One region of the Lysinibacillus sp. FSL M8-0355 genome, then DNA from elsewhere that is predicted to be linked to it. Evidence: riboswitches for the same ligand, from Rfam matches in the RefSeq annotation. Region 1 holds a riboswitch; each other region holds the start of a gene.
The links. A riboswitch is a leader RNA that binds a small molecule or an ion and turns the genes downstream of it on or off. The one in region 1 is predicted to bind thiamine pyrophosphate.
Positions count from the first base shown of each region.

Region 1 (5,788 bases):
TACTATAGAATGAGAAAAAGATTGGAGGTTATGCTCATGTCACAATCGAGGGCTAAAAAGAAACGGATGCATGTTAAACGAACTGTCGGCAAGGATGTTGAAAAAAACCGTCAATCTATATCCTTCAGTACACACGAGCGCATAACAAAAACAAAGAATGAGAAACTCGATCATGATTTCACAAAACATAAAAAGCAGTATAAGGACGACTAACGTTCCCTATACTGCTTTTTCTTTTAAAGCCGATAGAAGGCATTGGTGTTTTGCGTGATAATTTGAGCCACTTCCTGTGTCGACAACCCCTTGATGGACGCTATGACCTCAATGGTCGAATGCATCATCCACGGAGATGTACGCTTATTTGTAAACGGTCCTTCAAAAGGCCAAGGACCATCCGTTTCCACCATCATTAGTTCAATGGGATAAGCTTGTATCAACTGTTGAATTTCTTGTTCATACAAACAATCAGGGGTGATCGAAATAAAATAGCCATGCTGAATCATGCGTTTCACCACAGCCTCATCCCCTTTAAACCAATGAAAATGTGCTTGGCGAAGCTGATGTTTGTCAAGTAAATCACAAACGATGCTAGCATCCTCATAGACAGCGTGTAACACTATTGGCTTATCCAATTCCTTTGCCAAGACTATAAAACGCTCTAATAGAGCCACATAAAGTCGGTCATCTATCGTTTGCTGTTGTCTTAAATAATAAGGTAAACCGACCTCACCAACAGCTACCATATGTTCTTTATGTGAACGGATCCAATCAAATAATGCCTCCTCATCGCTTGGATTTGGTAAAGGCTGTTCCGGATGAAAGCCAAAAGCGGCTTTCACTGGCTGATAGTTATTCGATAAATGCAATGTTCTTTTACAGGACGACAACTGCATGCTAACCGCAATCACCGTCTCTACCTCTTCAAGTAAGGCTGGAATTTCCTCATCTCGATACTGATCCAAATGAATATGAGCATCAATCAACAAACATATCACCCTTTTCCTCCTGTAAATACATAAATAATTGTTGCTTTAACGCTGTGAATGCTGCAGAATGTCGAATTTCCTCTTTCCGAGGTCTCTCAAACGGCACGATGATTTCCTTTTTAACCGTCGCAGGACGTTTGCTTAAAACAAGGATCCGATCCGCTAAAAAGAGTGCTTCCTCAATACTATGCGTGACAAATAGTATTGATTTACGATAGGCTTCCCAGATGGATAATAGCCACGCTTGCATTTCCAGTCTGGTGAATTCATCCAGCGCAGAAAATGGTTCATCTAAGCATAAAATCGGCTTATCACTGACCATCGCACGTATAAAAGATACACGCTGTTGCATGCCGCCTGACAATTCGTTTGGATAAGCATGGATAAATGAACCAAGCCCCACCTTTTCAAGCCACTCTATAGCACGTTCAGCATTTGGTTGATGCTGTAATTCCTCTACGAGTGTGACATTCTCTAAAATCGTGCGCCAAGGTAGTAGACAAGGCTGCTGAGGCATATAACCAATCGTTCCTCTTTTTCGCTGAATCTCCTCTTCATTTAATAAAATGGCCCCTTGATCAATCGTAGAAACGCCACCAATTAATTGAAAAAGGGTACTCTTACCACTGCCAGAGGGACCAACAATGGCCACAAACTCTCCATCTTTAACGTCAAAGGATACATCTTCAAGAACTTGCAGGGTATCAAAGGATTTAGCGATGTTTTGAATGCTGAGCATGATAGCCTCTCCCCTTCACCATGAATTTTTCAAGTAAGCGAATACTGCTAAACAACAGTAAGCTTAATAAAACAATCGCAAAAATGGCTACGAATACACGATCAGTGCGGAACGAGGACTGTGCTAAGGTCATATAAACGCCTATTCCTTTTTTTGCACCAAGCCACTCCGCAATAACAGCGCCCATCACACTATACGTCGCAGCAATTTTTACACCTGAAAAAATCGTTGGGTATGCATGAGGCCATTCAAGCTTCCAAAAAGTTTGCGCCTTTGTAGCACCAACCATGGCAAAATAATGCTTTAATTCAGGTGCTGTTTGCCGAAATCCGTCCATTGCCGCAATAACAATGGGGAAAAAGCACACGAGGCAAATAATGATGAGCTTTGGTAATAAACCAAAGCCAAACCAAATAATGAGCAATGGTGCTAAGACAAGAATAGGGATATTTTGCGACATAATTAAAATCGGATAAAACAACTCCCGAATAAATGTAAATCGATGCAAGACAATCGCCACCATTAATCCACAGGCAATGCCAATGGCAAGTCCTAATAAAGCTAATTGCATCGTAGCCCAAGCATGTGGTAAAAAGGTTTGATAGGCTTTAAAAGCTTCCAACAAAATACTACTTGGTGCAGGTAATAACCAATGAGGAACTTCAGCCACATGCACAATGAGCTCCCACACGAATAAGAGGAAGGCGATAAAAATAATCGTCCTTCCCTTTTGCAAAGCTTGTTTCATTACTGGTATTTCTCCGTTAATGTATCCATTGTTATACCAGTTGGCTGATATAATATTTTCACTTGTGTAATGACATTGATAGCACCAAGCTCAATCATCTTGTCATTCATTTTTTCAATGATTTGCAGCAACATTGACAGCTCACCTTCCATCGTCGTTTCCAACGGATGTACCTCATATTTCACACCAGCAGCATCTATCACAGCAATCGCCGCATCGACATACGGTATAACATCCTCAAATTTCTCTGTTTTTGGAATGATTTGAACACTGATTAATGAATTCGCCATCTTATTTGGTCTCCTTTTTAGGTAAGAAATCGTTTGTAAAGGCTTGTTTCGCATTAAATTCGCCCTCTAACACGTTGTTGCTAGACATCCATTTTGCATAGTTTTCCCATACAGAAAGCTTTTGCTCTCCCCATTGCTTGGCATCATCCTGATATTTATCGGCTAGCCATTCCTGACTTTTATGCACTAACGCTTGATCTAAATCGGGAGCCGCTTCTATTAAAATATCAGCCGCCTCACTTGGATGCGCTATGGCGTATTCATAGCCCTTCGATGCAGCCGCCACAAACGCTTTAACTAGGTCAGGATTGTCCTGGATCATTTTTTCATTTGTAGCTAGAACAGGTGTATAATAGTCCAGCTGATCACTATAATCTGTTAAGTACAGCATATTAATCTTTTCACCCCGTAGCTCAGCTTCAATACCTGTCCACGCGTAATAAATCCAAGCAAAATCAATATCCTTTTGCATCATCGTGAAAAAATCTAAATCTCCTGCATTGACGATATCTAGTTTATGAATGTCTGCCTTTTCTGTTTGCATCAATGATTGTAAGACAGCTTGCTCTAGTGGAGCCCCCCAACCGCCATAGGTTTTACCTTCGAAATCCTTTGGTGATGTAATACCTTTTGATGCAATAGAAGCAAAGCCAGATGTATTATGTTGAATAATAGCGGCAATGGAGACAAGAGGCACATCTTGCACACGAGCCTGTGTAATCCCTTCCTGATAGCTCACACCAAACTCTGCCTTGCCAGAAGCAACAAGCTGATCGGCTCCTGCCTCCCCAGGCATAATAATGTCAACATCTAAGCCCTGCTCCTCAAAATAACCGAGTTTTTTTGCGACATACAGCCCTGTATGATTTGTATTTGGTGTCCAATCTAAGACCACTGATACTTTTTTCAGCTGATCAGTAGCCTGCTTGTCCTCCTTGTCACTACAGCCCACTAACGTTAAAAGTGCAGCCACTAGAATAAATAACCATTTTTTCATGCGAAGTCCTCCTAGTTGATAATGTGAAAGTGTTCATGATTGAATGTTGTCACCAGAAAGAAAGCGTATGCGTTTGGCAAGATATTGCTTGAAAACATAAAAAAACGCCTAGGATTCCTCCCAGACGTATTGCAATCAATCTTCAAAACTTTGCTTTTTTGAATAGATGTTCCCTACGCTGGTACGAGCCAAATCAGGTTCAAAGGGTCAGCGTCTATCGGACACAATCTCAGCTAGCAACTACTAGCCCCCCTACATTCTTGTGCTATGAACTTTTCGTTGATTATTATACCCATAGTTACGCTAAAATGACAAGATGCTATTTTTGACTAACGACTGCTCTCGTAAAAAAACCCAGCACTCCTAAGAGACTGGGCTTATCATTAGCTTAGTTTCTGTTCTTTTTTAGCCGTTAAAACATGGGAAATAGCCCCATCTGTTGCAATATCCACTTTAAACGAACCGTTGGAATGGCGATCAGCACGCGTCAATGTTTGGACATCAATGAGCTCTTGTACACCTTTTTCCGTTTCAATCACTATTTGCTCCTCATTCGTTGCTTGAATAACTGCCACAATACGGTGAGGATTTGCTTTTAATTCTGTTAATACTTTTAGACCACGTTTTGCACGACTTGCCACTTCAACTTCTGCAACATTCATTTTCTTCACGGCTCCACGCTGTGTGACGATTACCACATATTGTGTAGCATCAGGCTGTAGCACATTGACACCGACTAAGGCTTCTCCATCCTTTAACGTGATGCCTTTGACACCGCCTGTTTTCACTCCTGTAACTGGCAATTCCTCCAGTGGGAAACGAATCGCATAGGCTGTATCCGTTGTTAACATCAGTTCCACATCATCTGTCACAAACGATGCATAGATCATCGCATCGCCCGCTTTGACATTCATTGTTTTTATTGGCTTCGAATAACGCGTCACCGCATAATCTGCCAGTGGGGAGCGTTTAATTTGACCATCTTTTGTAGCTGTTAAAATATACGTATTTGGCTGTTCGAATGTTTCAAAGCCATACACTGCAATAATAGACTCATCTTCCCCTGTTGGCACAATACTTGAAATATGCTGTCCAAGATCCTTCCAGCGAATATCAGGTAGCTCATGAACAGGCTGGTAAATATAATTGCCTCGATTTGTGAACAGTAACAGATGATGCTGTGTATTTAAGGTTGCTTCATACAATAAGTAATCCGAATCCTTCATCGCAAAATCCTGACCATTGGAAGCGGCATGTGAACGTGTGGATGTACGTTTAATATAGCCATCCTTTGTCACCGTCACCACAACCTCTTCACTTGGCACAAGGACATCTAGCGTAATTTTAATTTCTTCTATTTCCTGCTCAATTTTCGAGCGACGTGGCTCTGTGAAGCGTTTCTTAATCTCTAGTAACTCTTGTTTAATGACACGTACAAGCTTGGCTTCACTTTGTAAAATTCCTTCTAGCTTCGCAATCAACTTATTTAACTCGTCTTGTTCTTGACGAAGCTCTGTGATGTCTGTATTCGTTAAACGATATAATTGTAAGCTAACGATCGCCTCGGCTTGTACCTCTGTAAAATCAAACTTCGCTTGTAAATTAAGCTTCGCATCCTTCTTATCGTTAGAAGAACGGATTGTCGCAATCACTTCATCTAAAATGGAGAGTGCTTTAATTAACCCTTCTACAATATGAGAACGATCCTTTGCCTTTTGTAAATCATAAATCGAACGGTTCGTCACCACTTCTTTTTGATGCGCAATATAGGCATCTAGCAATAATGGCAATGTCATCATCGTTGGACGACGATTATGAATAGCAATCATATTAAAATTATAAGCTACCTGTAAATCTGTTGTTTTAAATAGGTATTGTAAGATTCCTTTTCCCGGAACATCCTTTTTCAGCTCAATCACAACACGTAAGCCTGTACGGTCTGATTCATCTCGGATTTCCGCAATACCCTCTAAACGTTTATCTACACGTTGCTCATCAATTTTTTTCACAAGATTCGCTTTATTCACA
Region 1 covers NZ_JBBPAI010000001.1:2,512,504-2,518,291, forward strand. Annotated here, with positions in the region: gene MKY46_RS12315 (hypothetical protein) at 37-213, shown strand; gene MKY46_RS12320 (TatD family hydrolase) at 237-986, opposite strand; gene MKY46_RS12325 (ABC transporter ATP-binding protein) at 976-1,725, opposite strand; gene MKY46_RS12330 (ABC transporter permease) at 1,700-2,473, opposite strand; gene MKY46_RS12335 (thiamine-binding protein) at 2,473-2,763, opposite strand; gene MKY46_RS12340 (ABC transporter substrate-binding protein) at 2,765-3,760, opposite strand; TPP riboswitch at 3,914-4,024, opposite strand; gene parC (DNA topoisomerase IV subunit A) at 4,144-5,788, opposite strand, start outside.

Region 2 (5,788 bases), 2.3 Mb from region 1:
GACGGCGGATGTATCGATAGATTTTTTAAATGGATTAACAGAATCTGTTGCACCAGAGGGTGGTTATGCGGGCATTATTACGAATAAGGGTGTACTGACAGCCAACAGTTTTGGTGAAGAGCTAGATGGGCGCAATATGCAAGAGGACCCAGCTTGGACAAGTATTAGTAAGACCATGGAAAATGATGAGCTTACAAGTATGTACGTTGATTCTAAACAGTTTAAGGAAAAGGCATTTAATGTATTTGCCCCAATGATTTTAGAGGATATTGACGAGACGTGGACTGTTCAAATTGTATTGCCTGAATCAAAAATTCTAGAGACATACAACCACGTCTTTGTATTTACAATTATTTCTTCTATTATTATGGTTGTTTTGATGACAGTTGCAAGTGTGCTATTCATTTACAAACAGTTAAAGCCACTCCAATTTTTGCGTGCATCCATTGAAACAGCTGCAGAAGGGGATTTAACACAAAGAGTAGAGGAGAAATATATTAAGTCTGATGAGATTGGTGCAGTTGCACTGGCTTATAATAATATGCTGGATAAAACCAATAGTGCAATACAAACAGTGCTAAATTCTACGACATTATTGAACCAATCTTCTAATCAAGTGCATGAGGTCTTTAATGAAATAGTAGCTTCAAGTCAAGAGGTTTCAGTAGCAATCAATGAAATTGCACAAGGTGCATCGAAGCAATCAGAGGATACTGAAGAAACCAATTATCGAATGATGGATCTATCTGATCAGATTGATGCCATTACGTCACTATCCAATGAGATGGATGAGCTATCTCATAAAACAAGTGCAACGACAGAAAAGGGATTGCATGAGGTTAATAGTTTACGTGAACATAATATAGAAACAAATGAGATGAATGGGCGTATTCAACAGCAAATGGAATCATTAGCTTCTAACATTGCCAATATTAATCAAATCATCGCTTCTATTCAAAGCATTACAGAGCAAACGAATTTGTTAGCTTTAAATGCAAGTATCGAGGCAGCTCGTGCTGGCGAACATGGAAAAGGGTTTGCAGTAGTAGCAGAGGAAGTAAGAAAGCTAGCAGAGCAATCTAAAAATGAAACAGAAATTATTAAGAGTACGGTAGAAAGTATTCTCGAAAATTCCCAACAAACAGTAGCTGTTATTGCTTCGAATGCAGATTTAATGCATTCTCAAAATGAGTCCGTACAAAGCACACAAATGGCCTTTAAAGATAGCAGTGACTTGTCACGTTCAATTGCAGCTTCCATTAGTGAACTAATGAGTAAGCTATCTAGTATGTTAGAGCATAAAAATCAAGCAATTATGGCCATTCAAAGTATATCTGCTATTTCAGAGGAAACAGCTGCCTCTGCTGAACAAGTAAGTGCTTCTGCAATGGATCAACAAGCAGAGTTACAAAAAGTAGCAGAGTCTATTCAAAATATGAATGATATATCAAATGAACTGCAAGAAGTCGTAAATCGATTTAAGCTAGCGTGAAGAAAAAGGCTGCCTAAAATATATAGGCAGTCTTTCTTAATGGTGAAGGGAAGAGACATTGACCTGTTAGCCATTCAGCACTACTATAATGAAGGGAAGGGGGTCATCAATATGATGTATCTCGGAATGATTTTCTTTCAAATTGTTGCACCTATTTTAGTGTTGCTTGTACTTGGCGCTATACTACAAAAGAAATTTCGTTTTAACTTAAAAGCATTGTCTCAGCTTATTACATATTGCTTTATGCCAGCCGCTGTTTTTGTGAATTTATATGAAACACGTGTAGAGCTGTCTGTTCTGGGAGAAGTCGGGTTATTTATTGTGCTTTTTATTGGGAGTCAAATGATACTCAGTCATTTTTTAGCGAAAGGGCTTGGTTTGGCCAAAACGGAGGCAGCCGTCTTTAAAAATAGTGTTGTGCTCATTAACTCTGGAAATTATGGTATTCCAGTGGCCCAAATGATTTTTGTAACACAACCTATTGGTGTAGCCATTCAGGTCATGCTCGTTATATTTCAAAATATGACAACTTATACATATGGTTTGTACAATTTAATTTCCTCTACGAAATCGGGTATGACAATCATCAAAGATTTCTTTAAAATGCCCATTATTCATGCGCTAATTATTGGTGTCGCTATGAACTATTTTAATATTGGTATACCGCAGTTTATCAAAATACCTGTAGAGCATGTCGCAGATGGATTTATTGCTGTAGCCTTAATTACATTAGGCGCACAATTATCACAGCTTGAAATCAAATCTATGTTTAATAAAACGGTTTTTGTTAGCTGTTTTACAAGATTAGTTATCGGACCAGCTGTAGCATTGGTCATTATTTATGTATTGGGGTTAGATGGAGTTGTCGCACAATCTCTGTTTATAGCCAGTGCCTTCCCAACATCTCGCAATAGCTCTAGTCTAGCATTAGAATACGATGTGGAATCAGCTACAGCTGCGCAAACTGTTTTATTTTCAACCATTGTGAGCTGTCTAACGGTAACGATCGTGATTTATCTTGCGGAAGTATTATTTACTTAGTTGGATGAAAATTTTAAAATATTGAATGGAAAACTTCCATCTCTTAGAAATATCTGCTACACTAGCATCAAACTAAATAGTATTAACTAGGGGAGTCTGATGAGTCAGGCTGAGAGGGAAACGCTTAGAAGTTTCTTGACCCTTTGGACCTGATCTGGCTCATACCAGCGTGGGAAAGTTAAGAAGCTATTGCATCGTATGTCGTGTGCAATTACTAGACCTTTACATTCATGGCCGGATCCAAAAAAATATTTTGGATTCGGCCTTTCTTTATTTGTTGGAGTGAGCTAGATTTTCGGTCCTTGTATCAAATTACATTTAAGGGAGAGAAGTAGCTCATGTCAGTAGTTAGTGAAAAGAACATTACGATTATGTCTAGCTTTGAAGGAAGCAAAAAAGTGTATGTGGAAGGATCACGTCCAGATATTTTAGTACCTATGCGTGAAATCGCATTAAGCCCAACGACTGGTAGCTTTGGGGATGAAAAAAATGCCCCTATTCGAGTATATGATACGAGTGGTCCATACACAGATCCGAATTATCACGTTGATATTACAAAGGGTCTGCCTGCTTTGCGACGTGCATGGATAGAAGAAAGAGGAGATGTTGAGGAATATGAGGGGCGTACGATTAAACCTGAGGATAACGGTTTTCGTCGTGTTGATGATCCGCGCATTCAAGAAAATGTTTTCCCTGAATTGGAGCGGAAGCCTTTACGTGCAAAAAGGGGTAAAAATGTAACACAGCTTCACTATGCACGAAATGGAATGATAACGCCGGAAATGGAGTTTGTGGCGATACGTGAAAACATGGATCCTGAATTTGTTCGTTCAGAAATTGCAGCAGGTCGGGCTATTATGCCTTCTAATATTAATCACCCTGAGGCAGAGCCGATGATTATTGGTCGCAACTTCCATGTGAAAATCAATGCAAACATTGGAAATTCCGCGGTGTCGTCGTCAATAGCAGAAGAAGTTGAGAAAATGACATGGGCTACACGCTGGGGTGCCGATAATATTATGGATCTCTCGACTGGTAAACATATTCATACAACGAGAGAATGGATTATTCGAAATGCTGCAGTGCCAGTGGGAACGGTGCCCATTTATCAGGCTTTAGAAAAAGTAAATGGCATAGCCGAGGATTTAACGTGGGAAGTTTATCGTGATACGCTCATTGAGCAAGCAGAGCAGGGGGTTGATTATTTCACGATACATGCGGGTGTTCTTTTACGCTATGTACCTCTTACAGCAAATCGTGTAACAGGCATTGTGTCACGTGGTGGTTCAATTATGGCACAGTGGTGTTTATTTCATCATCAAGAGAATTTCCTTTATACACATTTTGAGGAAATCTGTGAAATTATGAAGACATATGATGTTGCTTTTTCTTTAGGAGATGGCTTACGCCCAGGTTCCATTGCAGATGCCAATGATGAGGCCCAATTTGCAGAGCTTGAAACGCTGGGTGAATTAACACAAATCGCTTGGAAGCATGATGTTCAGGTGATGGTAGAGGGGCCAGGTCATGTACCGATGCATTTGATAAAGGAGAATATGGACAAGCAATTAGAAGTTTGTAAGGAAGCGCCTTTCTATACATTGGGCCCATTAACAACAGATATTGCGCCAGGATATGACCATATTACCTCAGCTATTGGTGCAGCGATGATTGGCTGGTTTGGTACAGCGATGCTCTGCTATGTGACACCGAAGGAGCATCTTGGCTTACCTAATCGTGAGGATGTTCGAGTAGGAGTTATTACTTATAAGATTGCTGCCCATGCAGCTGATTTAGCGAAAGGACACCCAGGTGCACAACAACGGGATGATGCATTGTCAAAAGCACGCTTTGAATTCCGCTGGCGTGATCAATTCAATCTATCATTAGATCCAGAACGTGCGGTTGAATATCATGACGAAACGCTTCCAGCAGAGGGGGCAAAAACAGCGCACTTTTGCTCAATGTGTGGCCCTAAATTCTGTAGTATGAGAATCTCACAGGATATTCGTAATTATGCTAAAGAAAAAGATTTAAATACGACTGAAGCTATTCATCAAGGTATGCAGGAAAAGGCAGAGGAGTTTAAAAAAGCGGGGAGTCAGATTTATCAATAATGAAGGAAGGCTTATGTCAAAGTATAGACATAAGCCTTTTCTAATCATAAAAAAGCTCCATGTGAATGACAGATTCACATGGAGTAAAAGTTGAATTTGGATATCAATAATAAGTGGACTATTAAACGTTAGTTGGTTGTTTTACATATGGGTTTGTAAGGTCCATACCTTCTAACGAAAGACCCATCGCTTTTGCGACACCCTCACCATATGCTGGGTCAGCTAAATAGCAGTGAAGGATGTGACGGCGTTTGATGAATTCTTCAACAGAAGCCATATCATTCGCTGTATTTTCAAATAGACGTTGTTGCTCTTCTGTAGTCATTAAACGGAACAGTTTACCTGGTTGCTCAAAGTAATTGTTATCATCTTCACGGAAGTCGTGAATACCTGCATGACCATCAATGCGTAATTCAGGCTCTTTATGGTCTAGGTTATGCTCCCATTCACCATAGCTATTTGGTTCATAGCCTAATGTAGAACCGAGGTTGCCGTCAAAGCGCATTGCACCATCACGATGGAAGGTACGGAATGGACATTTCGGTGCGTTAACTGGCAGCATATAGTGGTTTACACCTAGGCGATAGCGTTGTGCATCTGCGTATGCAAAGATACGACCTTGTAACATTTTATCTGGTGAGAAGCTAATACCAGGAATAATGTTAGATGGTGCGAATGCAGCTTGTTCAACTTCTGCAAAGTAGTTATCCGGATTTTTATTTAACTCGAACTCACCGACAGGAATTAATGGGAAGTCTTTTTTATACCATACTTTTGTTAAGTCAAATGGGTTGTATGGAAGCTCACGAGCTTGCTCCTCTGTCATAACCTGAATATACATTTTCCATTTAGGGAAATCGCCTTTTTCAATAGCTTCATATAGATCACGTTGTGAAGATTCACGATCTTGACCGATAACTTCAGTAGCTTCAGCACCTGTTAAGTTTTTAATACCTTGCTCTGTACGGAAATGGAATTTAACCCATACACGCTCATTTTCAGCATTGATAAAGCTATACGTATGAGAACCAAATCCATGCATATTGCGGTAACCAGCTGGAATACCACGGTCAGACATTACAATTGTCACTTGGTGAAGTGCTTCAGGTAATAGAGTCCAGAAATCCCAGTTGGAGTT
Region 2 covers NZ_JBBPAI010000001.1:231,554-237,341, forward strand. Annotated here, with positions in the region: gene MKY46_RS01080 (methyl-accepting chemotaxis protein) at 1-1,492, shown strand, start outside; gene MKY46_RS01085 (AEC family transporter) at 1,604-2,533, shown strand; TPP riboswitch at 2,612-2,726, shown strand; gene thiC (phosphomethylpyrimidine synthase ThiC) at 2,872-4,650, shown strand; gene MKY46_RS01095 (catalase) at 4,772-5,788, opposite strand, start outside.
Region 2: another riboswitch for thiamine pyrophosphate. It lies ahead of thiC (phosphomethylpyrimidine synthase ThiC); the one in region 1 lies ahead of MKY46_RS12340 (ABC transporter substrate-binding protein).

Region 3 (5,788 bases), 1.6 Mb from region 1:
AACACCAGGAGGCGGAACAGAAATCTATAGTTCATTAGCTAAAGCCTATGAAAATCTCGCCGATTTAAAGCTTCAACGTAAACATATTATTCTTTTAACCGATGGGCAATCACAATCTGGGAATTATGAGGATTTAATTGCTGAGGGAAAAGAAAATGGTATCACTTTATCAACAGTAGCGATTGGACAAGATGCTGATGCTAACTTACTCGAAGCACTTAGTGATATGGGTAGTGGACGGTTCTATGATGTTATTGATGAACAAACCATTCCTTCTATTTTATCTCGTGAAACAGCTATGATTTCTCGTACCTATATTGAGGATAATCCGTTTTATCCAGCAATTTATAATGCCGCAGGATGGAATTCGCTATTTGCCAATGGCGTCCCTCAAATGAATGCTTATATTGGAACGACAGCTAAGCAAGGGACAACCGTAATTGCAGAAAGTGAGAAGGAAGATCCTGTGTTAGCACAATGGCAATATGGACTCGGTAAAACATTTGCTTTTACATCCGATTCAACGGGTAAATGGACAGGAGATTGGGCAAGATGGCAGGACTGGGGAACATTTTGGCAGACGCTTATTTCACAAATGTTGCCAAGCTATAATGATGTTGCCTATGATGTGAGATTAGAAGCTGATGGCTCCTTTATGATTACAGACCCTACAAATGAAGCCGCATTTTTAGACATTGTAGCGGTTAATGAAGCAGGGGAGGAGTTAGAAACTCAGTTAGAAACCATTTCAGCCTCCCAAGTTCGAGCTGTTGTACAGGCCGAACCTGGATTGATTTTCTTCCGTATAGCGGATGAGCAGCAGGCCATTTATCAGGCAGGCCTAAGTGTTCCTTATAGTGCTGAGTATGAACTGCTCCCTGTTAATGAAAAACTGGTTGAAGAGTTAACAAATCAAACAGGGGGAGCCGTTTTAAAAGAACCACAAGATGTGTTCCGTGACTTTACAACCAAAGGAGCGGATCGACAAAACATTGCCACATGGCTTCTTTTAGCAAGTATGCTTCTATTCTTTATGGATATTACCATAAGACGTTTTGGGTGGAGTTTCCTAACAAAAACGAATAAAAAAGAGCAGCCAATTGAGGAGAAACCTGTACAAGCAGAAGACACGAACGTAGCCCAGCTATTAAAGGGTATGAAAAAACGATCATAATAGAGTGAAGGCAGTGCAAAATCATTCCATTTTGCACTGCTTTTTTAAATGCTTTGAGGTTTTAAAAAATGGTGGTTTCCGCTAGGAAAGGGGTGCAAAGGTGATTGACACAGTGCAGCCTTCGAAAAGTGCTTCTCGGGGGAGAGAGACGCTCATAAAGAAACGAACCCCGCTCAAAGACTAGAAAAGAAATCTTCTCGCACATCTTAAAGGATTTCCAAAATCAAAAAGCACTCAGCACCACTCAATAAAGCGAAGAATTAAAACTCTTTACTAGTACCGATTTTCGCAAAGTGCTAGCTACCATAACACCTAAGATGGCCCCGATGGTACTTGATGTTAAAAAGGCTGGCATGAAGAATAATGCGGCTACGGATGTCTCCATAAGCAATTTTGCATAGGGTACGGCAATAAGTGAAGCTAAAATACCAGTGCCAAAAACTTCGCCGAATCCTGCTAGCCATGATTTTCTACTGTATTTGTAGGCAAGGGCCGCACACAATGCTCCAATGACGCTACCAGGAATCGCTAAAAGAGAGCCTGTACCAGTAAAGATACGAATGATGGCTGTCACAAAGGCAACTAGAACTGTTGGCACGGGTCCTAGTATAATAGCTCCTATTACGTTAACAGCATGCTGAACGGGGTAGGCGCGTGCGATGCCTGTTGGTATGGATACAAAGGTAGATCCTGCTACAGCAATCGCTACTAATAAAGCCATGATTGTCATTTTACGAATTGACATAAGGTTCACTCCTCTTGAATAAAATCATGAGGGAAATTAAAAGGCCGCTTCCTTTAAACAATAGGAAGCGGCCTTGCATAGACAATGACAATAGCAAGTAGCGCCACTTCCCTCCGCTAGTATGAACTAGATCAGGTTCAAAGGGTCCGTACATCATCATATACGTCTCAGCCTTTTAAAGGCTCCCCCAGTGGTAAATATCATTCAATTTTATTAACCAACATTAATGTAACATAATGTTAAAAATAGTCAATGATTTTTCTGACTATTTCGTATCAGGATGCATTAGATGAGGTGCTTTTTTCAATGTCCAGATGAGTGCAAGGAAGAAGCAGGCTAATAATATGATAGATCCGAAAATATATGGACTGTTCATATTCCAGTCAAATAGTAAACCTGCTAAGGCTGGTCCAATCATATTGCCAAGGCTCATGTAAGCATTATTCAAGCCCGCAGCAAACCCTTGTTCTTTCTCTGCAAGCTTTGAAATTAGTGTATTTACAGCAGGACGAATTAGTGTTGTTGCTGTAGAGAAAATAGTTGCTACAACTAATATAAGAGCGAAGCCAGATACAAACAATATTAAGAAAATAGCAACAGATGCAATAAATAAATTGACTAACACAACTTTCATTTCACCAAAGCGATTAAAAAGTGGTGTAATCACAAACATTTGTACAACTACCCCAAAAGCACCACCGACAACTAAAATAATCGCAATATCTACGGGTGTGTAATTAAACTTTTCTGTCACAAATAATGACAAGGTTGTTTGGAAGTTGGCAATTCCGAACGAGAACACGAGCATGATAATGAGCATAACGAAATAAGGCATATGTATGGAACGAGCCATTTGCTTCGCCAGATTTTCTTGCTTTTGCTTGTCATGTGAAGTGTTTGGTTTAGTAGATGGTAATAAAAAATAAGATAAAACAGATGCAAGTATGGCAGCAACTCCTGCCGTGAAAAATGGAAAATGTAAACTAACCTTTGCTAAGAAACCACCTATTCCTGGCCCTATCATAAAGCCCAGTGACATAGCAGCACCCAACATACTCATACCTTTTCCACGTTCCTCGTAGGTAGTAACGTCAGCTACAAATGCCATAATAGGAGGTGCAACAAATGCGGAACCTAGACCGCCTAAAAAGCGTGCTAAAAATAGCATCCAGACGTCTGTGGCTAGGCCAAAACCGATTTGTGCAAGACCTGTCACAATAAGACCGAAAATAATTAAATTTTTCCGACCATACTGATCCGAAAGATTCCCAGCAATTGGAGAAAATACGAATTGAGCTAAGGCGAACGTTGCAATTAGCATACCTAGAACTTGTCCTGCTGCACCAAAAATTTTTAAATACTCTGGCATGACAGGAATAATAATTCCAATACTCCCCATTGCGATAAACATATTAAACATTAAAATATATAAAGCCGCCTTATTGGACTTCTGCTGGGTCATCGAATGAACCCCCTTTTTATAATCAAATATACTAAAGTCTATCATAAGATATCCTATCATCATATCGGTTGAAAGTCTGAAATGAAACATACCTGCTAGTGCAGCAATACCAATCCACGATGTAGAAAACAATAAACAGACAATAGGTGAAGTGCTGCCAAAAGCAGGAAGATAATAGAGAAAGATCTATCGACAAAATAAAAATTCATCGATAGACCTTTATATGCTTTAACGAATACTCATTTTAAATTCTAAAAACAATTCATTATATTTCCCTAAATAGTCTGGTCCTAAATTTTTGTAAACTTCTAATGTATCGCGTTGTTCTTCAGAAGGATAGTAGCGTTCATCAGAAACAACTTCTTCATCCATTAAGTCCATAGCAGCGATATTAGGCGTAGAGTAGCCTACATAATCGGCATTTTGTGCACCCGATTCAGCACTTAGCATGAAATTGATAAAGGCATGGGCACCGTCGATATTTTTCGATGTTTTAGGGATGACCATATTATCGAACCATAAATTCGAGCCTTCCTCAGGTACAGCAAAGTCTAGCTCCTCATTTTCATACATCATATCTGCTGCTTGCCCAGACCAAGTAAGGGCTACAGTGGCCTCATTGTTGATCATTAATGGTGTAATTTCATCTCCAATGATGGCTTTTACATTTGGTGCAAGTGTGATTAATTTATCAGTAGCCTCACGTAGTTCCTGATTGTCTAGTGAATTCAAGGAATATCCGAGACTGTTTAAGCCCATTCCAATGACTTCACGAGCACCATCCACTAAAAAGACTTTTCGTTTTAAGGATGGATCCCATAAATCATCCCAAGAAGAGAAATCTAAATCTCCCACAAGGCTTGGATTGTAGACAATGCCTACTGTTCCCCAGAAATAAGGGACCGAATATTTATTGTCATCATCGAATGGTAAATCTAAAAAGTAAGGATCGATATTTTTAAAATTAGGGATTTTTGTTTTATCTAAAGGAATCAATAAATTTTCTTCCTTCATTTTTTCTATCATATACTCAGATGGAACGGCAATATCATATGCTGTTCCACCTTGTTGAATTTTGGTCATCATCGCTTCATTGGAATCAAATGTCTCGTAGATGACATGAATGCCTGTTTCTTTTTCAAATTGTTTCAACAAGTCAGGATCAATATATTCTCCCCAGTTAAAGATTGTTAACGTGTCTTTTCCACTTTTACCGCCGCCTGCACTTAAGGCGTCAGCCGCATAGAATAAAAGGGCTGAAACAACAAGGATGGCGATGGTAGCTTGAATTAATGACTTCATCGTTGTCCCTCCATTCTTTTACTCGTACGACTTGTAATGAAATAATAACCAACAACGACTAACACCGTAACAAAGAATACCAAACCAGAAATAGCATTAACCGTTAAAGAAATACCTGCACGGGCCATGGAGTAGATTTCTACAGATAATGTGCTGAAGCCATTACCCGTTACGAAAAATGTCACGGCAAAATCATCTAAAGAATACGTAAGGGCAAGGAAGAAGCCCGCAAAAATCCCTGGTTGAATATAAGGAAGAATGACACGCATCATAATATCCTTTTTCGTAGCCCCTAAATCTAATGCTGCATCGATTAATGATTTATTCATTTCTAGTAGTTTAGGTAAAACCATTAGAACAACAATCGGTACACTAAATGCGACATGGGCTAACAAGACAGACGCAAAGCCAAGCTTAATGCCAACCATTGTAAATAAAATTAAGAAGCTAGCACCAATAATAACGTCTGGGCTGACGATTAAGACATTGTTTAAGGATAGTAAAGTATTGCGCATTTTTGAATCCTTGACAGTCACAATACCGATTGCACCTAGTGTGCCAATAATAGTAGAAATCAAAGCAGAAAGTAATGCCACGATTACAGTATTAATTAATATAACAAGAAGACGTGAATCTTCAAAAACAGCTTTATAATGCTCTAAAGTAAAGGATTCAAAGTGATTCATGGAGCCACCACTATTGAACGAGTAAAAGATTAAATAGAAGATGGGAGCATACAGAACGATAAAAACAATCGTTAAATAGACTTTAGCTGATGCAGATAGTTTGTTCATCGTACGCGACCTCCTTTATCTTTTTGTCCCGTAACAAGCATAATAATCACCATGAATAAAATTAAGAACACAGCAATAGTAGAACCCATCCCCCAATTTTGTGTTACAAGAAATTGCTGTTCAATCGCTGTACCAAGCGTGATGACGCGATTTCCGGCAATTAAGCGTGTAATCATAAACAGGGATAGCGCTGGAATAAAGACAACTTGAATTCCAGATTTAACGCCATCCATTGTTAATGGTAAAACGACACGGCGAAAAGTTGTAAAAGCAGAGGCACCTAAATCGCGTGCTGCATAAATAAGCGTCGG
Region 3 covers NZ_JBBPAI010000001.1:914,462-920,249, forward strand. Annotated here, with positions in the region: gene MKY46_RS04255 (VWA domain-containing protein) at 1-1,174, shown strand, start outside; gene thiW (energy coupling factor transporter S component ThiW) at 1,419-1,919, opposite strand; TPP riboswitch at 2,011-2,118, opposite strand; gene MKY46_RS04265 (MFS transporter) at 2,185-3,381, opposite strand; gene MKY46_RS04270 (ABC transporter substrate-binding protein) at 3,610-4,683, opposite strand; gene MKY46_RS04275 (ABC transporter permease) at 4,680-5,477, opposite strand; gene MKY46_RS04280 (ABC transporter permease) at 5,474-5,788, opposite strand, start outside.
Region 3: another riboswitch for thiamine pyrophosphate. It lies ahead of thiW (energy coupling factor transporter S component ThiW); the one in region 1 lies ahead of MKY46_RS12340 (ABC transporter substrate-binding protein).

Region 4 (5,788 bases), 1.6 Mb from region 1:
GAAATGCATGGAAGGGTCTATCAAATAATACGACAGCCCGGTCATATTAAAGAAAAAAATAAAACGATTACTGGGAAGAAAATAGAGTTAGCTGAAGTAAAAGAGGGAAAGCTCGATTATAGCATTGTAGAGAAGCAGCAAACGCTTGAAGTCGATAAAAAATTGCAGGAAATAATAGGTCTCACAAAAGATCAATTTAGCCAAATTGTGATGCTACCTCAAGGTGAATTTCGCAAGCTATTAACCTCAGATTCTACAAACAAAGAAGTTATTTTGCGGAAAATCTTTAAAACAGACCGCTTTGGTGTCATGACGAAAAAGCTTGATGCTAAACGAAAAGAGGCAGAGAGTGATCTACAACGTGCCAAACAATTAAAAGAACATTTACTTGGTCAAATTGACGGTGTCTTACCACAACGTTCATCAGCGTTATTCACATTAATTGCTGACAAAACGGAAAATTTACATCAACTAAAGCAGGCACTTGATGAGGAGATTAATTACTATACAAAATGTATTGAGGATGAACAGCTACAATATGAAGAAGCTTATAGCCTTCATCAAAAAGAACAAGAATATTATCGATTAGCTAAAACACTGAATGAGCAATTTGATGAGCAAGCGAATCGACAGCAGCGACTACAAATGCTGTTACAAGAGCAGGACGCATATAGCGCGAAGGAGCAGGAGATTGTTTTAGCAGAACAAGCAGAGCGACTTGTGCTACTTGAACAACAATGCATTGATTTACGTGCTGAACTTAATGTAAAGGAACAAGCTTTTCAGCAAGCACAAGTTAAGCATCAGCAAACAGAAGAGCAACTGCAGCGAGCCCAAGAAAAATATAGGGTAGAAGAGGCGAAAGAGCCTGAGCGTCAACAAATTTTGCAGCAGGAATTGCAATTATTAGCGTCATTGCCTAAATTCGAGGCCTATGAAAACAACGTGCAGCAGCTGCAAATAGCTGAGCAGTATGTTGAAACAGCAAAAATGGCGGTGGCTGATAACCTGACGTTATTGGAAAAAGAACAAGAGCAATTGCAGCAATTTTCTCAAACGATGGAAGGCTATGAAAAACAGGTTGAGCCATATGAAAGCTACTTAGAACAGTTACCGAAACTACGTGAACAGGTAGCTTTAGTCAAACAAGCTGAGAAATATAAAAGTACCGTAGAGTTAGCACAGCAGGACGTAGCTGCCTCAGACATTCACTATCAAGAAAGTAAAAAGGCCCTTCTATTATTGCAGCAACGGTGGCTGACAAGTCAGGCTAGTATTTTAGCGGAACAGCTAAAGGAAGGGGAGCCCTGCCCTGTTTGTGGCAGTATGACTCACGAGAAAACACATAAAGAGCAACTGGAAGTTATTGAACTTGCTCAAGTGGAAACGTTAAGAGTGAAGGCTTCTTCAGACGAGCGTATGTATCTAGAGAAGGCAGCACTTTTGTCATCTACGCAACAGCTTCTTCAAGATACATATCAGCAGCTAGAAGCACAGCATATTAAACAAGAAGACCAAGCACAGCTCATCGCTACTTTACACAAGACGGAGCAAGAGATTGCGAGCTTAAAAGTTGTCCATCATCAACTAGCAGATATGCGATTAAAGCTAAAGCATCAACGTGATAGAATAGAGCAGCTTAGAAATAAACAGATGGAATTAGAGCAATATTTAGCTGAGCACATGAAAGAATGGACAAGATTACAAGCGGTTGTAGAAGAACAGCTCAAGCAGATGCCAGCCAATTTACCAACATTACAGCAATTAAAGCAACAACTTACGGATGTTAGTAAACAGAAAATGGATTTGCAAAAAACATGGCAAGAGAGTCAAGAAAATTTGCATGTCGTAAAAGAAGAGACAAGTAATGCAAAACTAACTGTAGAAATCGCCAAACAATCTTTTGAGGAATTACAGCTCAAAATGAATGAAAAGCGGCAGCAATTTTCAGCAAGCATGCAGGAAATCGGCTTTGACAGCTATGAGGAATACGCAGCTGCCAAACGGAGTGCGAGCCAATTGGAGGCACTTCGCAAAGTATGCAGTGACTATGCTTTACAGGTACACACCCTGAAAATCCAAATAACTGAAGGGGCTATGTATCTTCAAGGGAAAGAGAAGCAAGATTTAGTGATGATGGAAGCAAAAGTAGAACAACTTCGTACAGCGTATGAGGAAGCATTTAAACGTTTGCAACAGATGAATGGTTTTGCACAAGCATGCCAGGGCTTTATAAAAAAAGTGGAAGAAACAGCGAGAGAGCTTCAGTTACTTGAACAAGAAGCTGGTCGAGTAAAGGAACTCTATGGATTATTAAACGGACAAAATTCGAAAAAGCTGTCCTTTGAGCGATACATTCAAATTAATTACTTAGACCAAATTACCGATGCCGCTAATATTCGTCTTTATCACTTATCAAATGGTCAATTTGAGCTTAGACGTTCTGATAGACTAGAAAAGCATGCGAAGCAAAGTGGGCTTGGGCTTGATGTATATGATGCCTATACGGATCAATTACGTGATGTGAAAACATTATCCGGTGGCGAAAAATTTAATGCTTCCTTAAGTCTTGCTTTAGGAATGGCAGATGTCATTCAAAGCTTCCAAGGGAATATTCATATTGAAACCATGTTTATTGATGAGGGCTTTGGCTCGCTTGATGAGGAATCTTTGAATAAAGCAATTGATACATTAATTGCTTTACAGGATTCTGGTCGTATGATTGGCGTGATTTCTCATGTGCCTGAATTAAAATCGGCGATGCCAGCGGTCTTACATGTAGAAAAAACATTGAATGGACATAGTCAAACCCACTTTGAAGTGAAATAAATAAAAGGCGTATTTCCAAAACAAGGGAATACGCCTGCTGTTTATTTTTTTCGAGGGGTGGCTGTAGGCGTTGTCCCTTTTTTTGCAGCCATTACTTTTTTCACGATAGGAATAACAATAGGTGCTAATTTTACGGCGGTTTTCACAACATTTGATACTTTCATTCAAAAACAGCTCCTTTTACAATTACTACTACCTGTTTCGCTTAAAAATGAAACATTAACGAATAACACGAACAGCTTGAATAATATTCCATATTACAATTCCTAGTGAGACGATGGCATAAATGGCAAACGAAACGAACCAAATAATCAACATCGTATTATTGCCGGACGTTGGATCCAAATTAAATGTAGAAAAAACAAAGACAATAAAGAACAGAATGCCGAAAACAAAAGGAATTAAATGAGAGATAAGTGCACGAATTGAATGTCTTTTTACGTCACTATCTTTCGTAATAATGTACACAATTAATGGGACGATAAAAGGGGCGAAGAAAATACTTAAATAACTAAAGGCAGATAAAATTTTTTGGTTCTCCATAGTTGTACCTCCTTTTGTAATATTTACGCATGAAAAACAGCAAAGTTTCAAAAAAATAATATATGGAAGAGGTTGTAATCCTTCTATCCTTTGCGTACAATGAGAATGTTCAAATAAATTCAGATGTAACGACCACAAGGGGAGCTGATGATGTCAGCTGAGACTGGGCACGTAATGCCTTGACTCTTTGAACCTGTAAGTTAACGCTTGCGTAGGGATGTGGATAGAAACCGACACTAGTACGATGTGAGGCTCTGTCCTGGCATCGTTTTTTCATTCTTGAGGGAATAAAAAGGTGTCAGAAAGAGACATATCAGCGCATTTCTATTCCTGCTCTTGTATCCTACATCGGAACAAAGGAGAGAATATATATGGACAAAAAAAGACTATTAATGCTTGTGGAGATTGCGATATTTGCAGCAATCGGTCTTGTGCTTGATCAGGTTTCCTTTAAAGTATGGGCACAAGGTGGTTCTGTTAGTCTAGTCATGGTACCTATTATGTTAATAGCATTTCGCTGGGGCTTAGTAGCTGGGCTAACAACTGGATTACTCGTGGGTGTAATGCAAACCATGTTTGGTGCTACGATTGTGCACTGGCTACAAGGATTCCTTGATTATGGTGTTGCTTTCACAGTTGTAGGATTAGCGGCGGTTGTGCGTGGACCCGTGTTGGCGGCTGCCAAAAATGCCAACAAAACAAAAATGGCATTTTACATTATATTAGGTACGGTACTTGCGGGCTTTTTACGATATGCAGCCCACACGACGGCTGGCGCTGTATTTTTTGCAGAATATGCTGGCGATCAAAATGCATGGATCTATTCCATCATCTATAATGGTACATATATGCTACCAGCAACTATTTTAACGGCAATTGTAGGCGTTCTTTTATTCACAGCTGCTCCACAATTAATGCAAAGAAAAGCATAAAACATGCCCCTCACATTTGTGAAGGGGCTTTTTTGTCGCAAATAACTCTTTGCGCACTTCGCAAAGTAAGGAAGCATACAATATTTAAAGCGTTTATCGTTATACGCATAACAAGTTATGTTATATTAAAGTATAGATATTAGATGAAAGGGACGTTATACATGATTGTAAAAACGCAAGAAGAGATTGAAGCTTTTAAAAAAATAGGACGCATTTGTGCTGAAATTCGTGAAGCGATGAAAGCTGCCACAAAACCAGGTGTTACAACATTGGAGCTAGATGAAATTGCTGGCCGTATGTTTGCAGAGGCTGGCGCGATATCTGGTCCAAAGGGAGAATATGATTTCCCAGGGTATACATGTATTAGTGTCAATGAAGAAGTGGCGCATGGTATCCCCGGAAAACGTGTTATTCAAGAAGGGGATATTGTAAATATCGATGTTTCTGGTTCATTAAATGGCTACTTTGCTGACACTGGTATTTCATTTGTGGTTGGTGATGGCTATGAGGACAAAGAAAAGCTATGTCGCGTTGCCAAAAGCGCCTTTGATCGAGCAATGACAAAGGTAAAGGCTGGGTCTAAATTAAATCAAATTGGTAAGGCAGTTGAACGTGAGGCGAATGCTAATGGCTTAACTGTTATTATGAATTTAACTGGTCATGGTTTAGGTCAATCTTTACATGATGAGCCGAATCACATTTTAAATTACTATGATGCATGGGATTCTACAATTATGAAAGAAGGTATGGTGCTTGCGGTTGAACCGTTTATCTCAGCGAAGGCAGAGCATATTGTAGAAGCTGGTGATGGTTGGACATTCATTACACCTGATAAATCACTTGTAGCTCAAATTGAACATTCAGTCATTGTAACAAAAGATAAACCGATTATCCTAACATCATTAGACGAAGAATAGAATGCAATGAAATGAAAAATCCTGCTTACCAATTTATTTTTGGTAGGCAGGATTTTTTTTAATAAATAAAATACCAACAAAGAGAACACCACATAAAAAGAAGGCGGCGGTAGTGACAAGTAGCTCATCAAAACCATTATGTAAGGCGATTCCTATATAAGCCCAAATAAAAACACTAGGAAACAAAATATCAAAGTGATGGAAACGGATATGTAGCGCAAGTGCTCCACCTAATGTCAGCAAAATTACTGCCCAAAGAGGCGTACTAAGACCAAAGCCGTTCCAACCATAAGCCGTTAACGTAAAACTGATATTCGTAATAAAAATAAATGTCATCCATGCAAAATAAATGGAGAAAGGAATACGACCCGACATTGCTTTGTCATGAAGAGGGTACGTATTATACAACATAAATAAATACAAGACTAAGAGTAATGTAATGCCAAGTGAAACAATAAATAACTCATGATGCCATACGTATATCATCAATGCTTGCAATATATTTATGCAGCTAAAAAGCGCAGACTGTTTCATAGTTGTCTTTTTGATATTCATAACTAACCAATA
Region 4 covers NZ_JBBPAI010000001.1:4,109,712-4,115,499, reverse strand. Annotated here, with positions in the region: gene MKY46_RS20150 (SMC family ATPase) at 1-2,829, shown strand, start outside; gene MKY46_RS20145 (hypothetical protein) at 2,871-2,993, opposite strand; gene MKY46_RS20140 (DUF4870 domain-containing protein) at 3,049-3,372, opposite strand; TPP riboswitch at 3,500-3,607, shown strand; gene thiT (energy-coupled thiamine transporter ThiT) at 3,744-4,304, shown strand; gene map (type I methionyl aminopeptidase) at 4,466-5,221, shown strand; gene MKY46_RS20125 (hypothetical protein) at 5,255-5,788, opposite strand, start outside.
Region 4: another riboswitch for thiamine pyrophosphate. It lies ahead of thiT (energy-coupled thiamine transporter ThiT); the one in region 1 lies ahead of MKY46_RS12340 (ABC transporter substrate-binding protein).